4 regions of the Rhizobium sp. WYCCWR 11152 genome follow, and region 4 is predicted to be linked to each of the others. Evidence: predicted binding sites of a transcription regulator. Region 4 holds the regulator's gene; each other region holds the start of a gene.

The links. The regulator LexA, encoded in region 4, represses DNA repair genes until DNA is damaged. The targets are predictions, from matches to a motif close to TGTTCNNNNTGTGTTCNG.
Region 1: a site for LexA is predicted at 3,991-4,008, ahead of G9X67_RS29355 (metallopeptidase family protein). Genes of this name have one in related genera too.
Region 2: a site for LexA is predicted at 4,923-4,940, ahead of G9X67_RS25395 (fibrinogen-binding protein). Genes of this name have one in related genera too.
Region 3: a site for LexA is predicted at 2,880-2,897, ahead of G9X67_RS06770 (UvrD-helicase domain-containing protein). Genes of this name have one in related genera too.

What each region holds. Positions count from the first base shown of each region.
Region 1 is NZ_JABFCP010000020.1:402,303-410,254, forward strand. It holds gene G9X67_RS29345 (error-prone DNA polymerase) at 1-1,574, opposite strand, end outside; gene G9X67_RS29350 (DNA polymerase Y family protein) at 1,571-3,115, opposite strand; gene G9X67_RS35180 (hypothetical protein) at 3,027-3,971, opposite strand; gene G9X67_RS29355 (metallopeptidase family protein) at 4,133-4,570, shown strand; gene G9X67_RS29360 (DUF1737 domain-containing protein) at 4,673-4,879, opposite strand; gene G9X67_RS29365 (CoA ester lyase) at 4,879-5,799, opposite strand; gene G9X67_RS29370 (hypothetical protein) at 5,937-6,170, shown strand; gene G9X67_RS29375 (glyoxalase/bleomycin resistance/extradiol dioxygenase family protein) at 6,300-6,722, shown strand; gene leuD (3-isopropylmalate dehydratase small subunit) at 6,857-7,465, shown strand; gene G9X67_RS29385 (pyridoxal-phosphate dependent enzyme) at 7,526-7,952, opposite strand, start outside.
Region 2 is NZ_JABFCP010000011.1:770,039-777,990, reverse strand. It holds gene G9X67_RS25405 (type I secretion system permease/ATPase) at 1-1,759, opposite strand, end outside; gene G9X67_RS25400 (hypothetical protein) at 1,785-3,818, opposite strand; gene G9X67_RS25395 (fibrinogen-binding protein) at 3,961-4,911, opposite strand; gene G9X67_RS25390 (response regulator transcription factor) at 5,759-6,541, shown strand; gene G9X67_RS25385 (hypothetical protein) at 6,557-6,877, opposite strand; gene G9X67_RS25380 (UDP-glucuronic acid decarboxylase family protein) at 7,261-7,952, shown strand, end outside.
Region 3 is NZ_JABFCP010000006.1:157,349-165,300, reverse strand. It holds gene G9X67_RS06775 (hypothetical protein) at 1-331, shown strand, start outside; gene G9X67_RS06770 (UvrD-helicase domain-containing protein) at 357-2,837, opposite strand; gene G9X67_RS06765 (VOC family protein) at 3,086-3,562, shown strand; gene G9X67_RS06760 (PrkA family serine protein kinase) at 3,976-5,919, shown strand; gene G9X67_RS06755 (YeaH/YhbH family protein) at 5,932-7,206, shown strand; gene G9X67_RS06750 (SpoVR family protein) at 7,203-7,952, shown strand, end outside.
Region 4 is NZ_JABFCP010000008.1:735,919-743,870, forward strand. It holds gene eno (phosphopyruvate hydratase) at 1-1,122, opposite strand, end outside; gene kdsA (3-deoxy-8-phosphooctulonate synthase) at 1,273-2,118, opposite strand; gene G9X67_RS13415 (VOC family protein) at 2,115-3,011, opposite strand; gene lexA (transcriptional repressor LexA) at 3,209-3,928, shown strand; gene G9X67_RS13425 (ComEC/Rec2 family competence protein) at 3,909-6,341, opposite strand; gene gltA (citrate synthase) at 6,632-7,921, shown strand.

The DNA of each region.
Region 1 (7,952 bases), on a different contig from region 4:
GTGATGACGAAGCCACCGACATGCTGGGTGAGGTGGCGCGGGAAGCCGAGAAGTTCGGAAGCATACTGAAGAACGTTTCGGGTCACCGGATCCTTGACGTCGAGACCCGCCGCCTTCGCGTCCCGCTCCGAGAGATTATCCTCCGACCAGCCCCAGACGAGGCTGCTGATCGCCGACTGGACATCCTCCGACAGCCCAAAGGCCTTGGAAACCTCGCGGCCCGCCGAGCGCGTACGGTAGGTCGTCACCCCCGCCGTCAGCCCAGCATGTTCTATGCCGTATCTTTTATAGATGAACTGGATGACCTCTTCGCGTCGATCATGCTCGAAATCAACGTCGATATCCGGCGGTTCATCGCGATCCATAGAAATGAAGCGGTCGAAGAGCAGTGTGCTTTTTTGAGGATCGACTTCCGTTATCTCGAGGCAATAGCAGATGACCGAATTTGCCGCCGATCCGCGCCCCTGGCACAAGACCTTCAGTTCATAGCGGGCGTGCTGGATGATCCTGTGAACCGTGAGGAAATAAGAGGCATACTTCTTTTTTTTAATGAGATCGAGTTCATACTCGATCTGTGGCGCCACCTTGGGCGGGATACCCTTGGGATAGCGTCTTGCCGCTCCCGCTCTCGTCAGCCTTTCGAGAGTCTCCTGCGGCGTTTCGCCGGGATCGTTTTCCGGCGGATAATTGTGCTCGAGTTCCTTCAGGGAAAAGGTCAAGCTGTCGAAAAATACCTGCGTATTCTCGATCGCATCAGGGTAGTCCCGGAAGATCCGGGCCATTTCACGTGAATCCTTGAGATAGCGTTCGGCATTCGGCGCCAGCAGGAATCCGGCTTGCGCTATCTGTACATGCTCCCGGATCGCGATCACGACATCCGAAAGCGGCCGGCGTTCGGGATGATGATAAAGCGGCTGGTTGGTTGCAATCAGCGGCACGCGGTTTCGGGCGGCGAGCATGGAAAACACCGCAAAGACCTGCCTGTCGCGACCGTCATAGGCTGGCGCCAGCGCCATAAAAAAGGCCTTGCGGAAGCGTCTGCGAAACCGTTCCAGATAATCTTCCAGCGTCGACTGACCCGCCTGATGATCGACACGGGTGCGATCCGGAACGAGGGCAAGCATCATCTCGTCCCCCCATTCCATGAGTTCCGCTTCCGTCAGGATGCAGCTTCCCTTGACCGCTTCCTCCTTCAGATTGCCGGCGGTGAGAAGACGGCAAAGGTTCGCCCAGCCTCGCCGGTTTTGCGGATAGGCAAGGATATCAGGCGTTCCGTCGGAAAAGACGAGACGAGCGCCCGGCTGAATCCGGATAGGATCGAGGATCTCCTCCTCTTTTCCTTCCCTCTTCGCCTGGGCCAGAATCTCATCCCTGTTCTTGTATCTCTCCTCAAGCTGCTCCGCCTGCGCATGCGCTCGCACCACGCCGGCAACCGAATTCCGGTCCGCAATCCCGAGGCCGCCGAGCCGTAGACGAGCGGCCTGCACGACCATCTCCTCAGGGCCAGAGGCGCCCTCAAGAAACGAGAAATTCGTCCTCGTGCCGATCTCGAAGAATGCGCGCGCGATTGTCATGCGAACACGCCATGCATGAACCAGCGAGGATCAAGCGCCTGACCATAAAAGCCCCGCCGATAGATCCAGAAACGATGTCCAGTCTCATCCTCGATGCGGAAATAGTCACGCGCCTCGGCGTCACTTCCATCGATCCACCACTCCATGGCAATCCGTTCCGGCCCTTCGCTTCTTGCCACCTGATGCTGCATGCGCCGCCAGCGAAAGATCTGCGGCGGACCATCGGGCACTTCAGCAAGTATGGTCTCGACGGGCTCCGGCGTTGCAAAGAGCCGCAGCGGGCGCTCTTCGCGGAAAGGAAGCTGGATGTCCTGCGCTATCTTCCGCCTGGGAAGGCTCTCCATCACAGGAACCGTGATGACGGCGCGTTCCGGTACATGGCTCTCGCGGAGCTGAAAGCTTTGCAGGCAATCCGCACCAAGCCGGGCCGAGACCCGGTCGACGAAGGCCGAAAGCGAGATCTCCCCCTGCCGGTCGCCCTCGAAATCACCCTGCGTCTCGTTGAAGGGATCGTGCCGCAGCACATTCAACCGCAGGATCTCGAAGCCATAGCCGGCATCGAGATCGTCATAGACCGCCTGCAATCGCTCGGAAAAAAGCCCGGCGATGAACTTTGGTTCGCGAAGCGGCTGCGAAGCACCGACGGAGATACGAAAGACCCTGCCGTCGACGCGGAACAGGACCAGTTCGAACACCCGCCCGCCAGCCCCCCGCGCCTCCAGCGACGGCTGCAGCGATAAGGCGACCTGCCTGGTGACGGCAAGGATCTGCTCTTCCGTCCCGATGGGCTCGATCAGCCGGCTTTCGGCCGAGAGGCTGGCAACAGGACGCCGGGGCGAGACCGGCTCCTCTTCACGTCCCAGCGCCTGGTCGAGACGCAGAAGCAGCTCCGGGCCGAACCGGCGGGTCAGCGGCGCTCGCGGTGCATCGATGACGTCGCCGATATATTTCAGACCGAGCTTCTTCAGGGCATCGACGGCTTGTCCTTCCAGCCGTAAGGCTGCAACCGGCAAGGACATCAGCACATGTTCCGTCTCTTCGTCCTCGATCACGCCGCCTTGCCCGAAGCGGGACGCGGCCCAGGAAAGGCCGGGTGACGATGAGATCGCACCGCGGGCATCGAACCCCATATGAAAAAGCCGCGACAGCACATCCTTGAGAAGCGCCTTTTCACCGCCGAAAAGATGGGCGCAGCCGCTAATGTCGAGAAACAGGCCGTCCTTGCCGTCAAACGCCACCAGCGGCGTATAGCGGTCGCACCAGTCGGCAATTGCCTCCAGCAACCGGCGGTCGGCCGCCGTATTCTCTTCCGCGACCTCGAGCATCGGGTACATGGCGCGCGCTTCGGCAACGCCCAGCTCCTTCCTCAACCCCAGCCTTTCGGCCAACTCGTCCAGTGCCGTCAGCCGCATGGCATTGTTGAGCTTGCCGGAACAGACGATAGGCGGCGTCTCAGGACGCCCTTTCGAACGCCAGGAGAGCCCCCATCGCTTGCGAGCGATGCGATCCGTTGGCAGATGCGGGAAGCTGAGCGCCAGAATGCGCTGACTGTTCGCTTGGAGGACGAACGAGGTTTGGTTCGGCGACAGGGAGAAATTCGCGTTCATAGGGATTCCACTCCAGAAGAAAGGAGAGCGGGGCCGGATTTCGGCTCTTCTCCAGCGTCAGACGGAAAATCGGATTGCCGATGCTGCCGGAAAGTGTCGATCCATCCGGCAACGACCGCAGAGCGGACGGGGCTGGTTCGACATGCAGACGGAAGACCGCACTGCTTGCCTCCTCCGCTCCGGCCTGACGGACAAGAAAGAGCGGACGGCGGGCAGTATGCGCCCTGAGACTGAGCCGGCGGCTTTCGGTCAGGCCGAAATGGACGGGATTGCCCCGCACTTCGAAGATGACGGCCGAGAAGGCAGCGCTTTCCACCGCCACCTCCGCCAGCCAGAGGGCCTCGTCCAGCTTACGCGGCGCCGCATGGAAAAACCGCTCCGGGCTCAGTCCGAAATCCCGAAGCCCGGGGGCATAGGGACGGCCGGCCTCCAGCGTGCCGACGGCATCGCCGATCCAGAGCAACGGCAGAAGGCGGCCGGCATCCGCTTCCTGTTTTTGCAGCCGCGCGGCAACAGCCATCGCCAGCCCGCTTGCAGCACCGGCATCGCGAGACAGAGCGGAACGGAATTCGGTGATCGCATCGAGCGGCAGGCCGCCTTCCAGCGCCCCGTCGAGAAACTCCACCCCAAACGGCAGGGGCGGCAGCGTGCGCTCCTGGCGGGTCTTACGTCCTTCCGCCACGGCTTCCCGTTCCGCTGCAGCAAGCGCCGGCGCGGGCCTTCCCTCCAGTCTGGCGATGGTTTCGCGGAGCGCAAAAAGCCGCTCGCGCGCCAGGGCGTGCTGCGCCATGGCGTTCTCCAATCCGTCTTGTTCCTGTTATGTTCTTATAGATTCCAGAGAGCTAATGAAGAGTCAACGGCCATTTTCTATGAAAATATTCCTGCCTTTGATTCCGCACTCGAAAATCGGCGATAAAGGTTCTATATGGGCCCGCAAAGGAAGGAATATTCATGGCCCGCATAGACCAGAGCGATGATTGGCGGGACCGCCATGCGCCGACGATCAGCGCCTTCGAGTCGCTGGCGATGGAGGCCTACAGCCATCTCCCGGATGAATTCCGCCAACTGACGACCAACCTCACGATCGAGATCGAAGATTTCCCCGATGACGACGTTTTCGAGGACATGGCGCTGGAAACCCCTTTCGATCTGCTCGGCCTTTTCGAGGGCAGGGGCATTTCCGAACGTTTCACGGTGGAAACCGGCGAGATGCCGAACCGCATCCGCCTCTACCGCCGTCCCATTCTCGACTACTGGGCTGAAAACGACGAGACGCTCGGTGACATCATCACCCACGTCCTGATCCACGAGATCGGCCACCATTTCGGGCTGAGCGACGATGACATGGAGCGGATCGAGGCAAGCGCCGAGGAAGCCGCCGAACGATAGAGCGCCGCGCGTCCAAGGACGCGCTAAGGACGCTCTATCACTTTCAATCACGCATAACCCCCGAAAATCGATTACGATTTTCGGGGGTTATGCGCTAAAACCTCACTGCTCGGAGAGCTTCATCTCGGGATCGTAGTCCTTGCCTTCGACATGCTTGACGACGGCCTGGCCGCACTGCATCGCACCGGTTGCGGCATTGAAGGCATAGGTCGGCGAGCCCTCCAGCGACCAGCCCTTGTTGAGGGCGGCGGTGACCTTATGGCAGAAGGAAGCATCGTCGGGACCGGTCAGGAAGCGGTAGAGTTTCATCACATCGTCTTTCGTGCTGCAGCCTGGCGGGCTGCGTTAAGGCGCGCTTTATGGACCAGACTTTCCGCCTGGACAAGATGCAGCCGCTCGACCATCCGCCCGCCTGCATTGATGACATTCAGCCCATCGGAAGCGGGGTCGGCAAAGGCTGCTATGATCGCCTCCGCTTCCGCAATCGCTGCCGGATCCGGACCGAAATGCCGGTTGGCGGGCTCGATCTGCGCCGGATGGATCAGCATCTTGCCGGCAAAGCCCATGGCCCGGCCCTGCAGACATTCGGCATCGAAACCCTGTTCGTCCCTGAAATCGTTGAAGACGCTGTCGATCGCATCGAGCCCGTAAGCGCTGACCGCAAGGACGACCTGCATCAGCCACGGCACGAGATAGTTCCGCCCCGGCTGCGGCAGCACGCCGGTTTCCTTGCGCAGGTCGTTGAGCCCGACGACGAGACAATCGAGCCGTGAGCCCGGCGTGCGCCCGGCTTCGGCGATAGCAGCCGCATTGAGGATGCCGCGCGGTGTCTCGATCATCGCCCAGATGCGCAGATCTTCCGATGCATCGGCCTCGGAGAGAAGGTCGCCCACCGCCATGACATCCTGCGGCTCGTCGACCTTCGGCAGCAGCACGGCATCGGGACCAAGCGCCGTCACCAGCTCCATGTCCGCCAGGCCGAAATTGGTGGACAGACTGTTGATGCGGATGATCCGCTCCTTGCCTTGGAGCGGCCGAGCCGAAAAGAAATTCCTCAGATTTTCCCGCGCTTCCGCCTTCTTTTCCGGCGCCACGGAATCCTCGAGATCGAAGATCACCGCATCGCAATCGACCGCATGGGTTTTTTCAAGGGCGCGGGGATTGATGGCAGGCACGCTCAGCACCGAACGGCGCAGGCGGATGGGGCGGGTCGTCGGGTTTCGGCTCATGGCGAATTACTGCCAAGCTTTGAAAGCCGAAGCAAGCAGCCCACCCCAGAACCTCCCACAGAACAACAAAAAGCCATGCTTGCCTTGCAGAGAGGAAAGAGAAGGACCACATTCCTTTCCGAAGAAAGGTCTCTAACATGCAGAACATTCGCTCCATCTTCCTCATGCTTGCCGGCGCCACCGTTTTCGTGGCGATGCTGCTTCTCACCTTTTCAGTGACGCTTGCCGTCGGCGGCATCCTGACCGTGCTCATGGTCGGACGCGCGCTTTCGATGAAGATGAAGCCCGCTCCGGTCCGCGCCAAGGCAAATAACGGCCAGCGCGAGATGCGGGTCTGGAACGACGGCCGCGGCACGATCATCGATCTCTGATCACCTTTTTGCTGAAAATTTTGGTTCGCCGAAAAATTTCGGCCGACACTGTCGGATCACGCTTCCATGCTACGTCCTTGAAGCAGCCAGGCATTCAGCCGGCGTTCAAAAAACGAATGGAGGACAAGCATGGATGCGACGACAGAGAGCAACCCGACCAAGATGCCACCGGTCAAGAACGGCCTGCTGCCCTATCTTACGGTCGGCGGCGCGGTGAAAGCTGCGGAATTCTACAAGAAGGCTTTCGGCGCCGAAGAGGCATATCTCGTGCCGGTCGACGAGAGCGGCAGAACGATGCATGTGCATCTCTACATCAACGGCAGTTCCCTGATGCTGTCGGACGCCTATCCCGAATATGGCCATCCCTTCAAAGGCCATGAAGGCTTTGCAATCCAGCTGGTGATCGATGATATCGATTTCTGGTGGGATCGCGCGGTTGCCGCCGGCGCCGAAGTCGTCATGCCGGTCGAACTGATGTTCTGGGGCGACCGCTATGGCCAGCTTCGTGATCCGTTCGGCGTCCTCTGGGGGTTGAACGCAGCGTCCAAATAAGGGACAGGCGCAATTGAGCGGACCGCGCGAAACGTCGCGTGGCCGCCATCTGTGGAAGATTCTCCTTCATTTCGGCGAAAAACTGGACTAGATGCAAATTCTGGAAGTAGATTTGCTGAAATGGAGCATGGGTCATGGATAAATTCGTGAAGCTCACGGGCGTTGCAGCGCCCCTGCCGGTTGTCAACGTCGACACCGACATGATCATTCCGAAGGATTATCTGAAGACGATCAAGCGCACCGGTCTCGGCACCGGCCTCTTCGCCGAAGCCCGTTATAACGAAGACGGCTCAGAAAACCCGGATTTCGTGCTGAACAAGCCGGCCTATCGCGATGCCAAGATCCTGGTTGCCGGCGACAATTTCGGCTGCGGCTCCTCGCGCGAGCACGCACCTTGGGCGCTTCTGGATTTCGGCATCCGCTGCGTTATCTCGACCAGCTTCGCCGATATTTTCTACAACAACTGTTTCAAGAACGGCATCCTGCCGATCAAGGTCAGCCAGGAAGATCTCGACAAGCTGATGGACGACGCCTCGCGCGGCTCCAACGCCATCCTGACCGTCGACCTCGAAAACCTCGAGATCACCGGCCCCGATGGTGGCTTGATCAAGTTCGATCTCGACGAGTTCAAGCGTCACTGCCTGCTGAACGGCCTCGATGATATCGGCCTGACCCTGGAAAAGGGCAAGGCGATCGACAGCTTCGAAAAGAAGAACGCCGCTTCGCACCCCTGGGCAGCCTGAGCCCTTCCAATCGGTTACCGATCAAGCCGGGCTTACGCCCGGCTTTTTCTTTGGTGTGGGTCAAAGAAACTTCTCTTTCCAGGCCCTGAGTTTTTCGAGCGACACGCCGATGCCGCCGCAGACTTCGATAAGCGGATTATCGAAGCGCTGAAGCAGCCCGGCATGCACATCGGCAACCGCAGGGGCCGCACCGCAAGCCGGCTCGACCAGAACGCGCTGTGCATCGGCAAATTTCAGGCAGGCGGCAACGGCATCGGCGTCGCTGACGACAACACTTTCGATCGGATGCTGCTGCGGCAGGTCGAAGACATACTGCGCCACCTGCCGCGCGCCGAGCGAATTGGCAATCGAGGTAATGGCGGGAAGGGTGATACGCTCATTCGCCTTGAGGCTGGCATGGAGCGAAGCCGCCCCTTCCGTTTCGACGGCGATAACAGGCACATCGGAAAGCCCGTTGCGCTTCAACCCCTCGACGATGCCGGCAAGC
Region 2 (7,952 bases), on a different contig from region 4:
GCAGATCCATCAGGTCGAGGCGCACATTTCCCGATGTCGGGACGATCGAGCCGACGAGCATCTTGCCGAGCGTCGTCTTGCCGGACCCGGAATTGCCGATGATCGCAAGCGATTCCCCCTTCTTGAGCGAGAAGGAGATGCCGTTGAGAATGACCTTCTTTTGCGGTGGCGGCACGAAGAGAATGCGTTCGACATCGAGTCGGCCTTCGGGATTGGGAAGACGCAGGCGCGGGAAGTTCAACGGGGAATTCAAGAGCAGTCCCTTGATCCTGCCATAGGCGCCTGCCGACCGGTTGAACTGGTTCCAGCCTTCGATGGCGCCTTCGATTGGCGCCAGCGCGCGTCCCGAGATGATCGAGGCCGCAATCACCATGCCGCCCGTCAGCTCGCCGGAGAGCGACAGATGCGCGCCCCAGCCGAGCAGAGTGACCTGGGTGATCATCCGGCAGGCCTTCGATATGCCGGAGAAGATGATGTTGCGGTCCTGTGCCTCGACTTGCGATTTCAGCGAACCCGCCGTTTCCCGGCCCCACATCTTCACGGCCTCGGGGATCATCGCCATTGCGTTGATGATCTGCGAATTGCGAGACATGGAATCGAGATGGAAATTCGCCCGGCTGAGATAGCCGTTGGATTCGGCGAATTGCCGGGCGGTGAATTTCTGGTTCAGATAGGCGATGACGAAAAGCACCGCGCAGCAGACCATGATGATGATGCCGAGATGCGGATGCACGAAATAGACGACCACCACGAAGAACGGCATCAGCGGCGCATCGAGAAATGCGATCAGCGTGCCTGATGTCAGGAAGCCGCGCAGCAGCTGCAGATCCTGCAGCGTCTGATAGTCCTTGCCGCTGCCATGCAGCGATGCCCGCGCTGCAGCGCTGAGGATCGGCGCGCCCAGCTGCACTTCAAGCTCCACCGCGGTGCGCATCAGGATGAAGCGCCGCACCGAATCCATGAAGGCCTGCAGCAGCACGGCGCCAAGCACGGCGATCGAGAGCATGACGAGCGTGTCGATGGAGCGGCTTGTCAGCACCCGGTCGGATATCTGGAAGAGATAAAGCGGTATCGCCAGCAGAAGGACGTTGATGGCGATCGTGAACATCATGACCACAACCATATTGCGTCGTACCGCCGCCATGCCGCGGGAGAGGCTGGCGGCGAAATTCACAGGCTCGCTGCGCTTGTGAAAACCGCCGCCACTTCCTCCGCCCCCGCCCCCGCCCCCGGGATCGGAATCCTTGCCGTTTCCGCCGCTGCCGGTGCGCAGCCGCCTGTCGTTCTCGCTGAACGGACCGCTTTCGCCTTCGATGGTCTTGCCGAAAGGCATCGTCGGGCTCGATTTGAGCTCGGTCTTCTCTTTCGGCAGTTCGGGAGCCACCCGCGCTTCGATCTGCGGTGGGGCCGGCGCTTCCGCCGGTTTTGCTGTCGCCAGGCCCTGCGCCACCGCGACAGGAGGTGCCGTTTCCACTTTAGCTTCCGGCACCGCCGTCTTTTCCGGGAGGGGCGCCTGCGTTGCGCTTGCGCGTCCGGTATCGGCAGCCTCGTTTGCCGCAGCTTCGGACGTCTCCTTGCGCTCATCGGGAGACGAAGGAGCGGCGCCGCTCAGCCTGCGAAGGTTCTCGACCGCCTCGTCGATCGCGGAGATGCACATCTCGGTCATCGCCGTTTCCGAGGGGGCAGCGGAGGGAATATTGCCCGACCTCAGATCGAGGGCGCTGCCTGCCGCAAAAACTTGTTTCGAAATCTGGTTCATCGTGGTTCCTTCGCAATACTTAAGGTCACGCGACCATGGCTTGCATTACGTCGGCGGGATGCGTCGACGACCATGAAAAATCCTGCCCGGCATTGATGACGCCGTCAGCACAATCGCCGCCTGCCGGATCGTCGTTGTCGAGAAAGGCGATGACCTCGTTGGCGAGCCTGTCGTCGGCCGGCTGCGGCTGTGTCGTGTCATGCTCCACCAGCCCGCCCTGAATGAGGATGGCGTCTGAATAGAGCTGGCCTGCCAGATAGGTCGTCTGGCCGAAACTGTCGTAGTCGACGATCTCGGCGATGTTGACGACCGCATTGCTGCCCGTGTCGATCGTAACCGTTGCATCGGGATTATTGTCGAGGAGCGTCGATGCCGCCTGGGTGACATCGTCGGAATCGCCGAGGATGCTGACCTGCTTTATGATTGTCATGTCATAGAGATTGCCGGTGATGTAGAGCACGTTCAGCCCGGCATATCCTTGGAAATTCGCATCGAAGGACAGCCCCTCCGGCATATTGGGATCGCGATCTTCGATCGCCTTCTGCGCGTCGACCATGTAGTCGGGCATGGCCTCGAACGGGCCGCCCGTCCCGACATTGTGGATCGAGGCGAAATTCCAGATCAGGTTGTTGCCCGTTTGTATGTCGGCGCCGGGATCGAGGTCGCCCTCTGCCCGCACCCAGTCATTGTCGTAGAGCAGCGAGACCTGGGTGATGCTGTTGATATCGAGCACATTGCCGCCGATGATCACCAGATCATATTGCAGGCCCATCTGGAAAAAGGAGGAGAAATTGATCGAAGTATTGCCGCCCGTCAGAACCGTGGCTTCGGACCCTGAGGTGGTGACCGTCATCGTGTCGTTGTCGGTGACGAAGTGATACTGCTCGATCCACTGGACGAAGGAGACGTCGCCGTCGATGACGCTGACGCGCCAGCTGTTGGGGAACGTCGGATCGGCAGGATCGGGTTCGGCATAGCTCGATGCTTCGAAGGTGCTTTGTTCGAAGACGGCGATGTTCTTGGCGATCGTTCCGGCTTCCTCGGCCGAGTGACCGGATGAGCGCAGCGCCGAGGCGATCTCGTCATTGTCGCTGTAGACAAAGGCCTGGGAGACCGCGTCGATCTGATGATAGTTGCCCATGACGGCGGTGACCGAGGCAATGACGCCGGTATGGATCACGGAGGCGACGTTGACGACGACGTTCGCACCGGCGGTCACCTCAAGGCTGTTGCCGCTGGGGTCGGTCTGCTCGACGGATGTATTGCTGTCATCGGGCTCTTCCGGGAGCTCGGCGAGACCGCGATCGGGCAGGAAGTCGTCGAGGACCGGTATATCGGTCTCGGCCTTGCCGTTGATGTAGACGGTGATGGGGCCGTCGCCCGCGGGATCGGTGGTGACGAAATGATGCGTCTCGTCGGTGCCGAGCGAAGTTGTCCCGCTGTCCTCGGTATTCTGGATATAGCTTTCAAGATCCTCGGCGATCTTCAGGGCGCCATCATAGGTATCGGTGCGGTGCAGGCCCGCAAAAGGCGTGAAGATCTCTGCCTTGGTGCTGAAATCCGCCAGCCGCTCGATGACGAAACTCGTGTCTCGAGGCGCATGGACGCCGTCCGTCATATCGAGATAGTCGTCGTCATAGAGTGCGTTGACCTGGAGGACATGACTGATCGCCGAACCAGGTCCGGCAAAGACGGTCAGTTCCGGCTCATCCGTGAGCACGATATCCGTAGGATCGCCGAAATGCGGTAACGGGATGTCCTTTCCGGCAATCGCCGCCAGCTTCTCGAGGCTCTCTTCGAAGACACGGCCGAAATGGCGCGTTGGGCCATATTCGATTTCGTAGCTGCCGCTTTTGTAAATGATGCCCGGATCGTAATCCTTGAGCTGGAGATCGGAAGAGAAGGCGGCGCTAAAGGCATCCTGATCCGGCAGAGCCGGTCCATCCGCGCCCGGTCCTGCGCCTTCGGCATAGTTGGTGCGCAACCTCATCTCGTCGGTCGTCATCTCGAAGAGACCGATGAAGTGCGCAATGATTTCCGAAATCTTCTCGATATGCATGGTTCGGCCCTCCCATTCGAGATGACGATCGGCCTTGGAGGCACCCGCCGGGAGCCGTGGTGTGGTCGTCAAATCGTTTTCAAGCAGTCAAACTGCACCGGCTTGAGCCGGTGCAGTTCGTCTTGGTCGCTGGAGGTCAGTGTCAGGTGCTGGTATCCTCGCCGACGTCGGAGACACGAGAGTTGCCGCCGATGACGCTGGAGTCGACCGTATTGCTGAGCAGGTTCGCACCCTGAACGAGCTCAAGGTGGTAGCCGGAATTGGCAAGGATTGCCGAAGCGTCCGCTGCGCTCGAGCCAGTGGCGTCGTCGCCAGCCTTGAGATCCCAGCCTTTGCCGTCCATGTCCAGGCCTTCTGCACTATTGGCGGTGCCGCCATTGGCATTCAGGTTGTTCTGGGCTCCTTCGTTGTCCATCTTGATGTTCCAGGCGCTATCCTGGTCGGCCAGATGGTTCGCCTGGACGGCGCTGAAGCCGCTGTCATTGCCTGCGCCGGTCAGCGAATTGTTCAGGATGCTGTCGACGTCGAGAGTGAAGGAGAAGTCGTCCCCGAGGTTGAAGGTGAGGTCGTGTCCGGCAACGCCGAGGTTGGAGTCCTTGACGTCCTCGATGACGGCGAAGTCTGTGTCCGTCTTGTTGAAGCTGTCGGAGGTGTTGTTGCTGTCGGAGACCGTCTTCGTATCCGTCTCCGTCTCAGTAACGGTCTTGATGTCGGTGTCGGTTACGGTCTTGGTATCGGTGTCCGTGATCGTCTTGGTGTCGGTATCGTTGTCGCTGTACGACTTGCTGTCATAGCTCCAGTCGTAGTCGTTATTGGAGTCGGTAGTCGTCGTGGTCTTGGTGCTCGTATCGTCGTCGGACTTGTAGCTCCAGTCATATTCGTTGTCGCGGTTGTCGCCATTGTTGGCGGCGACATCAATCTCCGCCTTGACGTCCACGTCGACGCTGTTGTCGGTATTGTCGCGATTGTCGCCATTGGCGACGCCGCCGACATAACCGGTCGAGCCGTCGTCGACTTCAGTTGAATTGACAGCGCTGTTGGCAAAGCCGTCGGCAAGCGCCCCGACCTTGGTGATTTCGATATCGTCAGACATTCAAGTTTCTCCAGAAAAAAACCGGAGCAGCTTTTCGAAATCCCTCTCATCTCAAATGGGATTTTACTCGCGCTCGCTCCGATGCGGTTAACATCGGCAGATGTATTCGATACTGGTCATCTGCGGCTTCTTCGCGATTTGTTGATCAAACCGTTGGTATTGGGAACGTACGTACTCAGTACAAGGCCGCACATATCCGGCTCCGAATCCTGAAAGGATAAGGAGTGGTCGGGTTTTCTTTTCGTTGAGTTGCCCTATAATGGAGGCCATGCATCAAAAACGCATAACGATACCTGGCTTTTCCATGTCGCCACTTGGACGACGATCACAGAATGCTGGAAAAAATGCGGATCCGATAGACACCAATTCGGGCTAAGGCCGATTTGCCCTGCCCGAATAGCCCTCGAACAGCTCCAGTCGTCGGAGCGCTAAGATCTGTTCGGCGTCGGCATCGGCGAGCAGCTATAGTCGAGGGCTCCCCGGCATTCGCTGCAGGGTTGAAAGGCACCTGTCGACGGTTTGCTGTCTCATATCCGGCCCGCCCTGCATAACTAAAATATGACAATTTGTACTGAAATATTACATTCAACTGATCATCTATAGTCGGAGCAAATATAGCCCTGAAGTATATATTGCAGCGAAAATACAACCAAAGCTTTGTATCGTATCGCTTTTTGTCCGTTAAAACTAATCACTTTGGGCCATTTCCTTCCTTCTCAATCCGTATTAACATAATTAAGAAATGTCTAAAAAATAAGGCGATGACATTCGGGGCCGGCATTTCTTACTATCTTATACCCGCCATCGCTCAACGTTTTAGTAAAGTGTAACGCTAGGGGAGGCGTAAATGTTCATGACAGGCTCAGGAATGGAGAATGCGGACCAGGGAAGGAAGTTGGGTCCGTCCGGAGATAATATACTAGTGGTAGCAAAGGCGGATCTATTTTCAGAATGCATGGTAGAAGCACTGGCAAAGAAATTTCCGAACTGTGAAGTGTCAAGCATAACGAGTACAAAGCCGATGCTGGAAAAAGATGCCAGCGATATGAAACTCGTTTTATTTTATCATATACCCGGCCCGGAGCTTCACGAAGCGTTGCAGGCTGCCCGCGAAAACCACCCTGAAACCTCGATCGGACTTGTCGTCGAAGCTATCGACATGCTCGAGCCCTATGTCAGCCGGCTGGTAGAAGCGCGGATCATCGATGGCGTCCTGCCACTCAACCTGCGGCTCGATGTCTTCATGGCTGCAGTGGATCTGCTGATGAAGGGCGGCGAACATTTTCCGTCAGCACTTCTCAATCGCCTCACCAACAAAAACGCCCAGCTGGAGCCTTCACTCTATCAGACAAAATCGGTCGATGCGGCCCGCAGCAATGCGCTCAAGCTGAGACGCGACAGCATCTCCGCTTTGACGACCCGGGAGGTTCAGATCCTGGATCTCATATGCAAGGGCACGCAGAACAAGATCATCGCCGACAAGCTGCATCTTTCCGAGAATACCGTGAAGGTTCACGTCCGCAACATCTACAAGAAGATGAACGTCCGAAACCGCACGGAAGCTGCATCCCGTTTCTTCAACGAGCATCCCGCCGGTGAAGACGACATGTCCGGCCGGTGGCGCAATTGATCTGACGCTTTTGCTTCAGATCGGGGGGCGTGCAAAGCAGCGTGACTTCTGTCCGAAGCCGCTTGGAGAGCAGATATAGGGCGCCGAGCCATGATAGGCTACGGCGCGGACCATTGCCCCCGCCGGGCGCTCGGCCCGATTTGCCGGATAGGCATACGCCTTGGAAACGCGCGGCGCCTCGACCACGGCGATATTCTTCTTCGCGACGACCGCGATATCGTCGTCGACGACCGTGCAGGCCGTCAGTCCGATCGCAAGAAGCGACGTTCCCCAGGCGAACATCGCCGAGCGGATACGCCGGCCTTTCAGCTGCGCTGCATCTTGTTTTTTCAACATGCCAAAACCCCTCGCATATGGCGCTTCCGGATGCAAGACCGGCGGTGCAGTTGCGCTCGGCCAATCTCCCGTCTTCCCCTTTATATTAGCTGCATTGAGTGGAGCTTGAGCGACGGGTGAAAGCATTGTGGCGGAGAAGTGTTAAGTGTGATTAATCATCTGTTACCTTGAAGAATACTTGTGTAATTATTTTGGATACTTGAACCTTTTAAAGTTGACCTTCACGCTAATCGTCTTATCATTTGAGTAGTAAATCAGTTATACCAAGAATAACTACAAAGTTATTCATGTCTTGATAGGGAGTTCACGAACATCCAGACGGATAGGAAGACTTGAAGCGCATAAATAAATCAAAAGACTAAATCCAGGGGAAGGAGTTTGTAATGCGTAGTTTCGTTCCCAGCGAAAGCCATTCTGAAGTGTCAGGCATCCCGGTAGCGCAAGCGTTGCGCACCGTTCTTGTGAATGGCGGGGGAGGTTTCCTCGGTTCACATCTCTGCGAAAGGCTTCTGCAGCACGGCCACCGTGTCATTTGCCTCGATAATTTTTCCACCGGCCGCCGTGCGAATGTCGATCACATTGCGTCGAACACTCGCTTCCACATCGTCGAGCATGATGTTCGCCAGCCCTTCGACATCGAAGCGTCGCTCATCTTCAATTTCGCCTCCCCGGCCTCTCCGCCCGACTATCAGCGGGATCCTGTGGGAACGCTGCTCACCAACGTGCTCGGCGCCGTCAACACCCTGGATTGCGCGCGAAAGACGGGTGCGATCGTCGTCCAGTCGTCGACGTCGGAGGTTTATGGCGACCCGATCCACAGCCCGCAGCACGAATCCTATTGCGGCAATGTCAACCAGATCGGACCGCGCGGCTGTTATGACGAGGGCAAGCGCAGCGCCGAAACCCTGTTTTTCGACTATCACAGGACTTATGGCGTCGACATCAAGGTCGGCCGCATCTTCAACACCTACGGACCGCGCATGCGCCTGGACGACGGGCGGGTGGTTTCCAATTTCATCGTGCAGGCCCTGCGCAACGCGGATCTGACGATTTATGGCGATGGCCAGCAGACCCG
Region 3 (7,952 bases), on a different contig from region 4:
CGACGAAAAGATCGATGCGACGTTTCGCAACGGGTCGCTGACGGCGGCCGGGATCATCCTCGGTTTCTCGCTTAATTTCATCAGTGTCTGGGTCTCCAATCCCAATGACTGGAGCCGCATCGATATTCTGCCGATGCTGTTCCTGACCGTGGGCATTGCCGTCCAGGTGAAGGTCTTTGCCGATTTGCTGGCGCGGGACTCCCTGTTTGCCGCCAAATATGACCGGTCTCGCCGGCTCTTTCTGATCGGATTGGGAATCGTCGCTGCGGGCATTGGCGTCGCCCTGATCAACGATATTCTCGGGCTCGGAAGGATGCGGATGCTCGGGTAAGCCTTTTCGCGTCGTGCTGACGCGGTCAGACGCGCTCGACGAACCCGTCCAGCACCCGTTTCTGTCCCGCCCGGTCGAACTCGATCGTCAGCTTGTTGCCTTCGATGCCGGTGATGTTGCCGTTGCCGAATTTCAGGTGGAACACGCGATCGCCGAGCGTGAATTTCGATGGCTCCGACGAGGTCGATTTCGCCACCAGCTCGCCTTCGATCGTGCGCCCCTTCGGGCCGCTTTCGCCATAGCCGATGCGTTCGACGGCGTGGCCGGAGCGGGTGCCCCAATTGTCGCGTGTGGCGTCGGTCTTATTGGCCTGGGCTCGTTTCCAGCCGGGAGTGGAATAGGAGTTGGCGAAGGGTTCGGCCTTGTCGAAGCGGGACTGGCCGTAGCCGCCGCGGCCGTACCCGCCGTAGCTCTGCTCCATTTCGGCGACCTCGACATGGGTTTCCGGCAGTTCGTCGAGGAAACGCGAGGGCAGGGTCGACTGCCAGAGGCCATGGATGCGGCGGTTGGAGACGAACCAGATGTGGCAGCGGTGCTTGGCGCGGGTGATGCCGACATAGGCGAGGCGGCGTTCCTCCTCCAGTCCGGCGCGGCCGCTCTCATCCAGCGAGCGCTGGTGCGGGAAGAGGCCTTCCTCCCAGCCGGGCAGGAAGACGGTGTCGAATTCCAGGCCCTTGGCCGAGTGCAGCGTCATGATCGAGACGGCATCGAGGTTCTCGTTGGTCTCGGCATCCATGACGAGCGAGACGTGTTCGAGGAAGCCGCGCATCGACTCGAAGCTTTCCATCGAGCGGATCAGTTCCTTGAGGTTTTCGAGGCGGCCGGGGGCTTCAGCGCTCTTGTCGTTCTTCCACATGTCGGTATAGCCGGACTCTTCGAGGATCTGCTCGGCAAGTTCGGTATGCGGCGTGTTTTCAAGCAGTTCCTGCCATCGGCGGAAAGATTGAATCACGTCGAAGAGCGCCTTTCGCGCCTTCGGCTTCAGCTCGTCGGTCTCGATGATGTCGGCGGCTGCTGCAAGCATCGGGATATTGCGGACACGGGCATAGTCGTGCAGCGCCCGCACCGTCGTATCGCCGAGGCCGCGCTTCGGGGTGTTGACGATGCGTTCGAAAGCGAGGTCGTCGGCGGCTTGAGCGACCAGGCGGAAATAGGCCATGGCATCGCGGATCTCGAGGCGCTCGTAGAAGCGCGGGCCGCCGATGACGCGATAGTTGAGGCCGAGGGTGACGAAGCGGTCTTCGAATTCGCGCATTTGGAAGGAGGCGCGCACGAGAATCGCCATGTCGTTCAAGAGATGCTTGCCGCGCTGGAGCTGCTCGATCTCCTCGCCGATGGCGCGGGCTTCCTCTTCCGAATCCCAGGAAGCGTGGACCTGCACCTTGACGTCGTCCGGATCGGAGCGGTCGGTGAACAGCGTCTTGCCGAGGCGGCCCTCATTATGGGCGATCAGATGGGCGGCGGCCCCGAGGATATGTTCGGTCGAGCGGTAGTTGCGCTCGAGCTTGATGACCTTGGCGCCGGGGAAATCCTTTTCGAAGCGCAGGATATTGTCGACCTCGGCGCCGCGCCAGCCATAGATCGACTGATCGTCGTCGCCGACGCAGCAGACGTTCTGCGGCTCGCCCTTGGAGCGCTGGGCGAGAAGCCTGAGCCACATGTACTGTGCGGTATTGGTATCCTGGTACTCGTCGACGAGGATGTAGCGGAAGCGGCCGTGATATTCCTTCAAGAGATCCGGGTTCTTGCGGAAGATCGCGATCGGATGCATCAGCAGGTCGCCGAAATCGCAGGCGTTCAGCGTCGTCAGGCGCGCCTGATAGGCGAAATAAAGATCGCGGCCGCGGCCATTGGCAAAGGCGCGGGCGTCGCCCTCGGGGATATCGGCAGGGCCGAGACCCTTGTTCTTCCAGGTGTCGATCATGCCGGCGAACTGCTTGGCCGGCCAGCGCTTGTCGTCGAGGCCTTCGGCCTGGATTATCTGCTTGATCAGGCGGACGACGTCGTCGGTATCGAGAATGGTGAAATCGGAGCGCAGGCCGACGAGCTCGCCGTGGCGGCGCAGAAGTTTGACGCCGATCGAATGGAAGGTGCCGAGCCAGGGCATGCCTTCGACGGCGCCGCCGACGAGCAACGCGATGCGCTCCTTCATCTCGCGGGCAGCCTTGTTGGTGAAGGTGACGGCGAGGATCTGCGAGGGGAAGGCGCGGCCGGTATTGAGGAGATGGGCAATGCGGGTCGTCAGCACGCGCGTCTTGCCGGTGCCGGCGCCGGCGAGCACGAGGACGGGGCCTTCCAGTGTTTCGACGGCTTCGGTCTGCTCGGGGTTCAGCCCGGCGAGGTAATCCGGTCGCTTGCCGCCGTCGCGAGCCGCCATGGCGCGGGCGGCGATGCCGCCACTGGCGGCGGGCGCCCTTTCGGCGGTTGCGGCAGGCGGCTGCGGCTTGCGCGCCATCTCGCCCGGCTCTTCGTCGAAGAAGGGCATATCGTCGAAACTATTGCTCATGGCGCGTAATGTAGTGATTCGGGAAGGAAAGACCAGAAAAGATGTTCTGCTTTCATTCCCGAGCCGGCGCTATTCCAAGCGGTATGTTACGGGCGGCAATGCCACCGCCGAGCCCGGCTGTGGTCGCCATGCGGGCGGGCGGGGCTAAAAATTTCCAATCGGAGCATGTCGGAACCGGCGCTGGTGGGGCGTCCTTGGATCATCGGACAGCAGTCCGGATCAACACCCGTCAACAAGGAGGCCGTTTCATGCCGAAGGTCGTTTCAAATCTCTGGTTCGCCGAGGAAGCGCGCGAAGCCGTCGAATTCTACGTGTCTGTTATCCCGGACTCCAGGATCGGCCGCACCACCATATTGCCGGCGGAAACGCCGAGCGGGCCTCCCGGCAGCGTCGAGCTGATCGAGTTCACGCTCGCCGACCAGGCCTTTCTGGCCATGAAGGCCGGCCCGCTCGATAGTTTCAACCATTCCTTTTCGATCGCGATTCTCGTGGAAAGCCAGGCCGAGATCGATCGGATATGGGAGGCCTTCCTCGGCAATGGCGGCACGCCGGAGGCCTGCGGCTGGCTAAAGGACCGCTGGGGCCTTTCCTGGCAGATCGTGCCGCGCGTGCTGTCCGAGATGATCGCCGACAGCGACCGCGAGCGGGCCAAGCGCGTGACCGAAGTGATGCTCGGCATGGTCAAGATCGATGTCGCCGCGCTGGAGAAGGCATTCAACGGCTGAGTCGCGCCGGGTAGCCGCATGATCACGATGCGGGGCGCATGGCTGGGATGCGCCGTTTTCCAGCATGTCTGGAGCGGATCGGCACACGCTGTCCCGCATCGACTTTGGGCAGTTTCACAGCCAAATCGTCGATTTCTCCAGAGCTCGAATCACGGGCGACATTGCACACCCTTTTCATCTTTCTGTCACGTCGCGAAATGTGCTGATATCGCAATAGCCCTTTTCTCAACTACAATAAGAAACAGTTTCGTAGAGTAAAAAAATAACCGGTGCACGCACGTTTTTGTGCATTGCCAGAAACAGCCGGTGAGCGTGGAATATACCTGCGAAACTATTGATTCTTAGGAATGTCGTGGCCATCTCCTTTGGTATGACGACCTAGAGCCTGTGGCATTAACCTTGATGGAGGGCCCATGCTGAGCGAATCCGTATTCGATGCGTTCACCCGCAGCTATGATGCGCGTCGCGAGACCGATATGTCGATCTCGGAGTATCTCGATCTTTGCAAAAAGGAACCGCTTGCCTATGCCAATGCGACCGAGCGGCTGCTCGCCGCGATAGGCGAGCCGCAGATGGTCGATACTGCCAGGGACACGCGCCTCGGCCGGATCTTCATGAACCGGACCATCCGGATCTATCCGGCCTTTGTCGGCTTCCACGGCATGGAAGAGACAATCGAACGCATCGTTTCCTTCTTCCGGCATGCAGCGCAGGGGCTCGAGGAGCGCAAGCAGATCCTCTATCTGCTCGGCCCGGTCGGCGGCGGCAAGTCATCTCTGGCCGAGCGGTTGAAGCTGCTGATGGAGCTTCATCCGATCTACGTGCTGAAGGCGGGTGACGAGATCAGCCCCGTTTTCGAAAGTCCGCTCAACCTGTTCGACCCGGACACGATGGGATCGCTCCTGCAGGAGCAATACGGCATTCCGCTGCGGCGCCTGAGCGGACTGATGAGCCCGTGGTGCCTGAAGCGGCTCGACGATTTCGGGGGCGATATTTCCCGCTTCCGCGTCGTCAGAGTACAGCCTTCGCGGTTGCGCCAGATCGCCATCGCCAAGACCGAGCCTGGAGACGAGAACAATCAGGATATCTCGTCGCTGGTCGGCAAGGTCGATATCCGCAAGCTGGAGACCTATTCCCAGAACGATCCCGATGCCTACAGCTATTCGGGCGGCCTCAACCGCGCCAATCAGGGCGTGCTCGAATTCGTCGAGATGTTCAAGGCGCCGATCAAGATGCTGCATCCGCTGCTGACGGCGACGCAGGAAGGGAACTATATCGGCTCCGAGAATATCGGCGCCATCCCCTTCTCCGGCATCGTCCTTGCGCATTCGAACGAGGCGGAATGGCAGACCTTCAAGGCCAACAAGAACAACGAAGCGTTCATCGACCGTATTTGCGTGATCAAGGTGCCCTATTGCCTGCGCGTGACGGAAGAGCAGAAGATCTACGAGAAGCTGATCGAGGGATCGGAACTCACCGATGCGCCATGCGCCCCGGCAACGCTCGAAATGCTGGCCCGCTTCTCCGTGCTTTCACGTCTGCGCAAGCATGAGAATTCGACGTACTTCTCGAAGATGCGCACCTATGACGGCGAAAGCCTGAAGGAGACGGATCCGCGCGCCCGTAGTGTCCAGGAATATCGGGATGCCGCCGGCATCGACGAGGGCATGGACGGCATATCGACCCGCTTCGCCTTCAAGGTGCTCGCCTCCACTTTCAATCACGACACCACGGATATCGGTGCCGATCCGGTTCATCTGATGTATGTACTGGAGCAGTCGATCCGCCGCGAGCAGTTTTCCGACGATGTCGAGAAGCGATATCTGGAATTCATCAAGGCCGATCTTGCGCCGCGTTACGCAGAGTTCATTGGAAATGAAATCCAGAAGGCCTATCTTGAATCCTATGCGGATTACGGACAGAATCTGTTCGACCGCTACGTGGATTATGCCGATGCCTGGATCGAAGACGTGGACTTCAAGGATCCCGATACCGGCCAGCTTCTCGATCGCGAGCTCCTCAACCAGGAACTGACGAAAATCGAAAAGCCGGCAGGAATCGCCAATCCGAAGGATTTCCGCAACGAAATCGTCAAGTTCTGCTTGAGATCGCGGGCAGCCAACGGCGGAAAGAATCCGTCATGGACGAGCTACGAGAAAATCCGGGAAGTCATCGAAAAGCGAATGTTCTCGCAGGTCGAAGATCTTTTGCCGGTCATTTCCTTCGGGTCGAAGAAGGATTCCGAAACGGAAAAGAAGCACAGCGAATTCGTCTCGCGCATGGCCGCGCGGGGTTACACGGAGAGGCAGGTTCGGCGCCTCGTCGAATGGTACATGCGCGTCAAACAGGCAAGTTAATGTGGAGCCAATATGCACATTGTCGACCGTCGGCTAAATCCGCGCGGTAAAAGTCTGGAAAATCGGCAACGGTTTCTTCGGCGCATGAAAGGCGCCGTGCAGCAGGCGGTAAAACGTTCTCTGCAAAACCGGAACATTCGCGATGTGCTCGACGGCGGGGAAATCAGCCTGCCGATCGATGGAATGGCCGAGCCGAACTTGAGAAGGGGCGACGGCGGCATCCGCGACCATATCCTGCCGGGAAACAGGGCCTTCGTCGAAGGCGACATTCTTCCGCGCCCGCCAGGGAGCCGGGGCGGAAAACCCAAGGATGCGGGTGAGGGCGACGGCGAGGACGGCTTCCGCTTCGTGCTGACGCGCGAGGAATTCCTCGATGTGTTCCTGGACGATCTGGAACTGCCCGACCTTGCCAAGCGGCGCCTGGCCGAAACCGAGGAGGAAACTCCGTTCCGTGCCGGTTATTCCGTGTCGGGATCGCCGTCCAACATCGCCGTCGGTCGCACGACCAGGCTCGCGATGATGCGCCGTGTCGCGCTTCACCGTCCGCGCCGCGAGGAAATCGAAGCCCTGCAGCGGCAGATCGAGGAATGCGAGGACGACGAGAGCCGGCTGGCGCTTGAGGCAAAACTCAAATCCCTGACGGAAAAAAGCCGGCGCATTCCCTATATCGATCCGCTCGACGTGCGGTATCGCCGCTTCGAAAACGAGCCGAAGCCTGTGGCGAAAGCCGTGATGTTCTGCTTGATGGACGTCTCCGGCTCCATGTCGGAACACATGAAGGACCTGGCGAAGCGGTTCTACCTGCTGCTCTACCTTTTCCTGTCGAAGCGCTACAAGAAAGTGGAGATCGTCTTCATCCGCCATACCGACAAGGCCGAGGAAGTCGACGAGGAAACCTTCTTCTATGGCCCGGCAACGGGCGGCACGCTGGTTTCCAGTGCGCTGGCGGCAATGCGGGCGATCATCGCGGCGCGTTTCGATCCGGCAGAATGGAATATCTATGGCGCCCAGGCATCGGACGGCGACAACGCCCATTCGGACGGGAACCTGAGCGGACAACTGCTGCGCGAGATTTTGCCGCTGTGCCAGTATTTCGCCTATATCGAAGTCGGCGAAGAAGGCGGTGACTCCTCGGTATCCCGCTCGCCGCTTTGGATGCTTTATGACGGGATCCGTTCCGAGCTGCAGCCGCTTTCGATGCGCAAGGTCTGCCGGCGAAACGAAATATTCCCTGTTTTCCACGATCTCTTCCAGAAACGTGACGCACAGTCGAAGGTGACGCCATGACCATGACGATGAGGCCACGAGAGCGGCTGTTGTTCGAGGGGGCCGACTGGGATTTCGCAACGCTCCAGCGCATCCACGACGCCTGCGAGGAGATCGCGCTCGGCGAACTCGGCCTCGACGTCTACCCGAATCAGATCGAAGTCATCACCTCGGAGCAGATGCTCGATGCCTATTCCTCGACCGGCATGCCGCTCTTCTATCGCCATTGGTCCTTCGGCAAACACTTTGCTCATCACGAAACCTTCTACCGCCGCGGGATGCGCGACCTCGCTTATGAGATCGTCATCAACAGCTCGCCCTGCATCTCCTACCTGATGGAGGAAAACACGGCGACGATGCAGACGCTCGTCACCGCGCATGCGGCCTTCGGCCACAACCACTTCTTCAAGAACAACTATCTCTTCAAGCTCTGGACCGATGCGGAGGGCATCCTCGATTACCTCGATTTCGCCAAGGGTTATATCACCCGCTGTGAGGAACGTTACGGCGAGACGGCCGTCGAACGCACGCTCGACGCAGCCCATGCGCTGATGTCGCACGGGGTGCATCGATACGCGGGCAAGACCACGATCGATCTTCGCCAGGAGGAAAAGCGGCAGCAGGAGCGCCGCGCCCACGAGGAGCAGATGTTCAACGACCTGTGGCGCACGGTTCCCGTCGGCAAGGCGCGGAAGGCGGGTGACATCGGCCTAGAAAAGCGCCGCGCCGCCCTCGGGCTTCCTCAGGACAACATCCTATACTTTCTG
Region 4 (7,952 bases):
GATGGTCGAATCTTCGGTCTCGCCGGAGCGATGGGACATGACGGCGGTATAGGCCGCCTTGTGCGCCGTGTTGACGGCATCGAGCGTCTCCGTCAGCGTGCCGATCTGGTTGACCTTGACGAGGATCGAGTTGGCGACACCCATGCGGATGCCGTCGCGAAGACGGGCAGAGTTGGTGACGAAGAGATCGTCGCCGACGAGCTGAGTCTTCTTACCGGCCAGGTCGGTCAGCGTCTTCCAGCCATCCCAGTCGTCTTCGGCCATGCCGTCCTCGATCGAGATGATCGGATACTTGGCGGCGAGCTCGGCCAGATATTCGGCCATGGCGCCCGATTCCAGCGTGCGGCCTTCACCTTCGAGAACGTATTTGCCGTCCTTGAAGAATTCGGTCGAGGCGCAGTCGAGGCCGAGGCACATGTCGTCGCCCGGCTTGTAGCCGGCTTTCTCGATCGACTTCATGATGAAGTCGAGGGCCTCGGGCGCGCTCTTCAGGCCCGGTGCGAAACCGCCTTCGTCGCCGACATTGGTGTTATGACCCTGCGCGGCAAGTTCCTTGCGCAGCGTATGGAAGACTTCCGAACCCATGCGCACGGCTTCGGCGATCGAATCGGCGCCGACCGGCAGAATCATGAATTCCTGGAAATCGATCGGGTTGTCGGCATGAGCACCACCATTGATGATGTTCATCATCGGCACCGGCAGAAGGCTGGCGGAAGCGCCGCCGACATAACGGTAGAGCGGCAGGCCGGACGCCTGGGCCGCAGCCTTGGCAACGGCGAGCGATACGCCGAGGATGGCGTTGGCACCGAGGCGCGACTTGTTCGGCGTGCCGTCCAGCTCGATCATGATGTTGTCGATCTGGATCTGGTTTTCGGCGTCGATGCCGCCGATCGCGTCGAAGATCTCGGTGTTGGCAGCTTCGACCGCCTTTTCGACACCCTTGCCGAGGTAGCGCTTGCCGCCGTCACGCAGTTCGACCGCTTCATGCGCGCCCGTCGAGGCGCCCGAGGGAACGGCCGCGCGGCCCATGCTGCCATCTTCGAGATAGACATCGACTTCGACGGTGGGATTGCCACGGCTATCGAGAATCTCGCGGGCGATGATATCGGTGATTGCAGTCATGGGTTCTTCCTGCTCGGTGGGTGATAAGTCGGTTCGAAACCTGTCTTAGTCGAAGGCGTGCAAATTACAATGCCGCAATTTCCAGCCTTCGGACCAGCCTTCCCGGCCTATAGTACGATCATGTCAGACTGTTGAACGTCAAGCTGAACCTTAGGCCTTGGCGACCGCATCGAAGGCAAGCAGCTTTTCGAGAAGCCGCGGCATGTCCTTGAGATAGACCATGTTCGGGCCGTCCGAAGGGGCATTGTCGGGGTCCTGATGGGTTTCGACGAAGACACCAGCAATACCGGCAGCCACTGCGGCGCGCGCCAGGGTTTCCACGAATTCCCGCTGACCGCCGGAGGATTCGCCCTGGCCGCCCGGCTGCGCCACGGAATGGGTCGCGTCGAAGATAACGGGCGCGCCCATCGCCGCCATGATCGGCAACGAACGCATGTCGGAAATCAGCGTATTGTAGCCGAAGGAGACGCCGCGCTCGCACAGCAGCACGTTCGGATTGCCGCTGGCATTGAGCTTCTTCAGGACGTTCTTCATATCCCAGGGGGCGAGGAACTGGCCCTTCTTGACATTGACGACGCGGCCGGTCTTGGCGGCGGCGATAAGAAGGTCGGTCTGGCGGCAAAGGAAGGCCGGGATCTGCAGGACATCGACGACCTTCGCCACCTCCCCGCATTGCTCGGCGGTATGAACGTCGGTCAGGACGGGAAAGCCGAATTCCTTCTTGAGGTCGGCAAAGACCTCCATGCCCTTTTCGATCCCGATGCCGCGTTCGGCCGAAAGCGAGGTCCGGTTCGCTTTGTCGAAGGAGCTCTTGTAGACGAGGCCGATACCGAGCTTTCCGCAAAGCTCTTTCAGCGTGCCGGCAACCATGAAGGCGTGGTCGCGGCTCTCCATCTGGCAGGGACCGGCAATCAGCGACAGGCGGCCGGTATTGGAAAAAGTGACCTGGCCTTGGCCTTCGCCGATCCTGACTTCGGAATTCGTATCAGTGCTCATCGTGTTTCCTCGAAGGCGAAGAGCGTGCCCTGCCCGGGCGCGGGCTTCACCAGAATGCGATTGTTCTTGCGCGTGTAGGTCACCCCGTTAGCAGCCAAATGCGCTTCTGTCACGGCAAGATCGGCGACAGTGAAGAGGATTGCCCGGCCGCGCAGGCCGCGATCGGCGGATGAGCCGGCGATGTCGAAATAGGCCTCCAGCCCTTCCGGCGTCATCAGGCTGATTTTCGCATTCGATGCTGCGATATTGACGCCGAACCCGGTCTTCTCGACTGCCGATTGCGCCACCGCAAGGCTGACGAAGGCAGCGAAGGCGGCCGGCTCCGGCGTGCAAAGCGCGATCTCGACTATGCCGGTGACACCATTGGCATGCGCCTCCAGCGCGGCGCGGTCGGCCGGCAGCGGATTGACGCGCTCGACGCTGAAAAGCAGGAGATCCGGCGCGCGCAGGTCGCCGGCAAAAGCCAGCTTGAAGCCGGCAATCGCCTCGGAACCGTCCGGCATCGTCATCGGCCGGGTGAACTCCAGCATCTCGCCGGCGCTCGATCCGTTGCCGACGAAATTCTGATGATCGATGCCGGCATCCTTGCTGCCGAAAGCCAGCCCCGAAAGCCCCTCCTCGCCGCAGCGGAAGCGGAAGGCCTGGTTGCGGGCGGTGAAGACATTGCCTTGCCGCGCTGATGCCTCGCTCTCCTCGACGCTCGCAATCCCGAGCGGCTCCAGATAAGTCTTGTCGGCAAAGAAGACGCAGGCATTCTCCGTTCCGAAGGGATGGCGCGCATCGGCGGCAACGGTGAAGCCGAGCTTGCCGAGCCTCTCGCGCGCCAGATCGATATTGACGACCGGCAGCACGACATGATCCAGCGGGTGCGGTTTGGCGGAGTGCTCGTTCATGATATCCCCTCTCCTAACACGGCAGAGATGTGTGAGAGTGCCGCCCAAGGCAAGACTTGTGTGCCAATCCGGCGAATGAAAATAATAATCTCAACGAGTTGGCGCCAAGTTTTACGGAAATTTAGCTACTTGCGGAACACATATGGAACATATAGTGTATGTTCTGGATTTGTTTCAATCACGAGGTCACAACGTCGATGCTCACGCGCAAACAACAGGAGCTTCTCCTTTTCATTCATGAGCGCATGAAGGAATCCGGCGTTCCGCCATCTTTCGACGAAATGAAGGATGCCCTGGATCTCGCTTCCAAGTCCGGGATTCACCGGCTGATTACGGCGCTGGAGGAGCGTGGCTTCATTCGCCGCCTACCGAACCGCGCCCGTGCGCTCGAGGTCATCAAGCTTCCGGAGGCCTACAGCCCCAGCATCCAGCCCCGGCGCGGCTTTTCGCCGAGCGTCATCGAGGGCAGCCTCGGCAAACCTCAGCCGGTCGCCGCCCCCGCTCCCGCAAAACCCGTCGCCGACAACGGCAACTCGGTCTCCGTGCCGGTCATGGGCCGAATCGCTGCCGGTGTGCCGATCTCGGCGATCCAGAACAACACCCACGACATCGTCGTTCCGGCCGACATGCTCGGTTCCGGTGAACATTATGCGCTGGAGGTCAAGGGCGATTCGATGATCGACGCCGGCATCTTCGACGGCGACACCGTGATCATCCGCAACGGCAGCACTGCAAGTCCTGGCGACATCGTCGTTGCTCTCGTCGACGACGAGGAAGCGACACTGAAGCGCTTCCGCCGCAAGGGCGCCTCGATCGCGCTGGAGGCCGCCAACCCGGCTTACGAGACCCGGATTTTCGGGCCGGACCGTGTCAAGGTTCAGGGTAAACTCGTCGGCCTCATTCGCCGCTATCACTGACATTGGCTAGGCTCGATTCGGTAAAGCTGTTGCTGCGCCAGTCATAGGCGCGATGGCGCATCCATGGCCGCGACAATGCATCGAATGCGGTTGCGACCTCCAGGCCGGCGTCCGTGAAGCGCAACTCGATGGATCCGGTCCTGCGCAGCGTCTCACCGGTGAAGAGCGTCGCACCCGAGCGGCAGCTGTTGAAGCGAAGGCGGACCGAGGTCACGACGATATCGGCCGCGTCGCATGCCGGACCGAGATAGGCGGCATTGTCGATGACAGCAACCACCTGACCATTGGCGAGCCTTGATGTGCACCAGGCCTTCTTGACGCAGGAAAAGCGGTTTGCGTCACCGCCCGCTGTGGCCGCCCGCATCGCGGTCCTTGCTTCGTTCTGCTGATCGCGGGAAAGCCTGACGCGGCGGTCTTCTCCTACCGGCGGGATAGCAGGACCATCCAGCATCTTCGGCGGATCATGCCTCGGCAGGACCAGCGCTCTCTGCCACTGGTCGAAGATGAAATCCGGCGGTCTTTCACGGTTGGACGCCATGGCCGCCGCCTCGACGATTGCGACGAGACTGCCATCCTCCGAAATCACCAAATCCGGCGGACGGGGACCCGGCAGAAGCAGCAGGATGAGCGTTGCGACCGCGATGATCGATGTGCCGACATGGCGCAACCGGGTGCGGAGCAGCGTCAGCAGCAGAAAGCCTGCCACGGCGACGGCGAAATACCAGGCGGGCAAGCGGCCGACGTCTATATTGCCATCCCAGCCGGACACCGTCTTTGCGACCGCGATCACCAGATCGAGGCCGAATCCCACCACCTTCCAAGGCAAAACGTCCAGGCCGAAAGGCATGAGCAGCATCGCCAGCAGGCCGGCCGGCATGATGATGAAGGAGATGATCGGCATTGTCGCGAGGTTTGCCGGCAGGCCGTAGGCGGTCAGGCGATGAAAATGCTCGATCGAAAACAGCGCGGTGGAAAAACCGCCGATCAGCGAGGTCAGGAAGATGCCGCCGAAGAAGCCCGCAACCGTAACGAATGGCCTGATGATCGGCAGCTTCAGGAAGGCGTTTTCGCGGACGCGCCGGTCCTTCCACAGCTGATAGCCCGAGACCAGCGCCAATGTCGCTGCAAAAGACATCTGGAAGCTCGGACCCAAAACCTCGGACGGCGAAATGACGATGATGACGAGCGCGGAGAGAGCGACATTGCGCAGGCTGATCGACGGCCGGTCGAAGAAGACGGCAACCAACATGATGGCCATCATGATGAAGGCGCGTTCGGCAGAGACCGCAAAGCCCGAAATCAGGAAATAGGCGGTGACAGCGATGAGCGCGCCGGCGGCAGCGATCTTCTTCGTCGGGTAGGCCTCAGCAATGCCGGGAAAGAGGCTGAGCAGCATCCGGAAGCCGACGAAGAAGATGCCGGCCGACAGCGCCATGTTGAGGCCGGAGATGGCGATGATATGAGCCAGACCGGACTGGCGCAGCGCCTCCGTCGTTTCATTCGAGATGGCACGCCGCTCGTCCGTCACCAGAGCAGCGGCGAAAGCGCCGGTGTCGCCGGGCAGGATCGACCTTATGCGGTCACCAATGCCGCTGCGCAGCCGGTAGAGCCCTTCGAGCAGCGTTTCAGCCGTCGATCTGGCAGCCTGGGGACCAGCCTGCGCATCGACCTTCGTCGGTGCACCGTAGAAGAAGCCGTTGGCGCCGATGCCATCGAAATAGGCACCGAAGGAGAAGTCGTTGAGTTCGGGAAGTGCCGGACCTGCCGGCGGCGTCAGCCGCGCCCTGCCGGTAATGATATCGCCGATCTCGAAGGCCGCGTCCGCGCCGCGGGCGATGGCGGTGATGCGTTCCGGCCGCCGCTTCAGCTCCGGTGCCTTAGTGCCGGTGACCGCAAGAATGTAGCGCCACCGCCCGCGACCATCGCCTTCGCGCCGCTCGACACGGCCGGTCACCGTGGTCGTCACTGATGAATCGAGGATCACGGTCGAAGCCCGCCGGCTCTCGAACTGCGCCGTGACCATGCCGCAGACCACGAGCGAGAGCGCCAGCAGCGTTGCCCGCACTGCCGCCCGGCTGCGGCTGGCGATGAGAACCGCCACTGTCACCGCCGACAGGCAGAGCAGTGATGCAACGAGGGGAAAATCCGATGCCGCGAGAAACCAGACGGCTGACCCAGCGCCGAGGAAGACCGGCGAAAACAGCAGCAGGCGGCCATGGTCCGCCTCTTCGCCCAGCATGCGCATGCCGGCACGCAGCACTTGCGAGGCTGCGGCCGGCAGCCGGTGGCGCAATGGTGTCGCCGACTGCGTCCGTGTCGGTCGCGTCACCACGACAGGTGGTGAAAAACTGGAGGAGTCGGCAAGGCCTTCGCCTGCTTCCGGCCGCAATTCGACTGTCGTCAACTCCTGCATGAACCGCCCAAGCCCGGCTGCGAAGGCGGCCAGAATGCAACCTCCAATCAAATCCGGCAAGAATAATCGATTGAAATATGAGGGAAAATCGCGAGCGCCAAAAGACCAGTCGAATCATCAGCTTCCGATATGCGTGCGGCTCATCGCTGCAGTGCCTAAAAGGTGATACCGCAATGCACAAAATGCCATCACGGTAACTTGGCATTAGCTTCGCGATCATATAGCTATCGGTGAGGACGCTTAACCCCTATGGCGCTTTTATGGCGCCACCGCCATTTCGGAGGATCAGCATGACGGATCAAAGCGCTACAATAAAAATCGGTGACAAGTCTGTCGACCTTGCTGTCAAAAGCGGCACGATCGGCCCGAGCGTCATCGATATCGGTGCCCTCTACAAGAACACGGCTTCCTTCACCTACGATCCGGGTTTTACATCGACCGCATCCTGTGAATCGAAAATCACCTACATCGACGGCGACGAAGGTGTCCTGCTGCATCGCGGCTATCCGATCGAGCAGCTCGCCGAGCACGGCGACTTCCTCGAAGTCTGCTACCTCCTGCTTTACGGCGAACTGCCGACCACCGTGCAGAAGAAGGATTTCGATTACCGCGTCACGCACCACACCATGGTGCACGAGCAGATGAGCCGCTTCTTCACCGGCTTCCGCCGCGATGCGCATCCGATGGCCGTCATGTGCGGCTGCGTCGGCGCGCTGTCGGCCTTCTATCACGACTCCACCGACATCACCGATCCGCACCAGCGCATGGTCGCCAGCCTGCGCATGATCGCCAAGATGCCGACGCTTGCCGCCATGGCCTACAAATACCATATCGGCCAGCCCTTCGTTTATCCGAAGAACGACCTCGACTACGCCTCGAACTTCCTGCGCATGTGCTTTGCCGTGCCTTGCGAGGAATATGTGGTCAATCCGGTGCTTGCCCGCGCCATGGACCGCATCTTCATCCTGCATGCCGATCATGAGCAGAACGCCTCGACCTCGACCGTCCGTCTCGCCGGTTCGTCGGGCGCCAACCCGTTCGCCTGCATCGCCGCCGGCATCGCCTGCCTCTGGGGGCCTGCGCATGGCGGCGCCAACGAAGCGGCGCTCAACATGCTGAACGAAATCGGCACGGTCGATCGTATTCCGGAATATGTCGCCCGCGCCAAGGACAAGAACGATCCGTTCCGCCTGATGGGCTTCGGTCACCGCGTCTACAAGAACTACGATCCGCGCGCCAAGATCATGCAGAAGACGACGCATGAAGTGCTCGGCGAACTCGGCATCAAGGACGATCCGTTGCTCGAAGTGGCGATGGAGCTGGAGCGTATCGCGCTCACCGACGAATATTTCATCGAGAAGAAGCTCTATCCGAACATCGACTTCTATTCCGGCATCACGCTGAAGGCGCTGGGCTTCCCCACGACCATGTTCACCGTGCTCTTCGCGCTTGCCCGCACCGTCGGCTGGATCGCGCAGTGGAACGAGATGATCGAGGATCCGGAACAGCGCATCGGCCGTCCGCGCCAGCTCTATGTCGGCGAACCGAAGCGCGATTACATCCCGGTTTCGAAGCGCTGATCGCTTCCAAAGAACCCAAAAGAAAACCCGG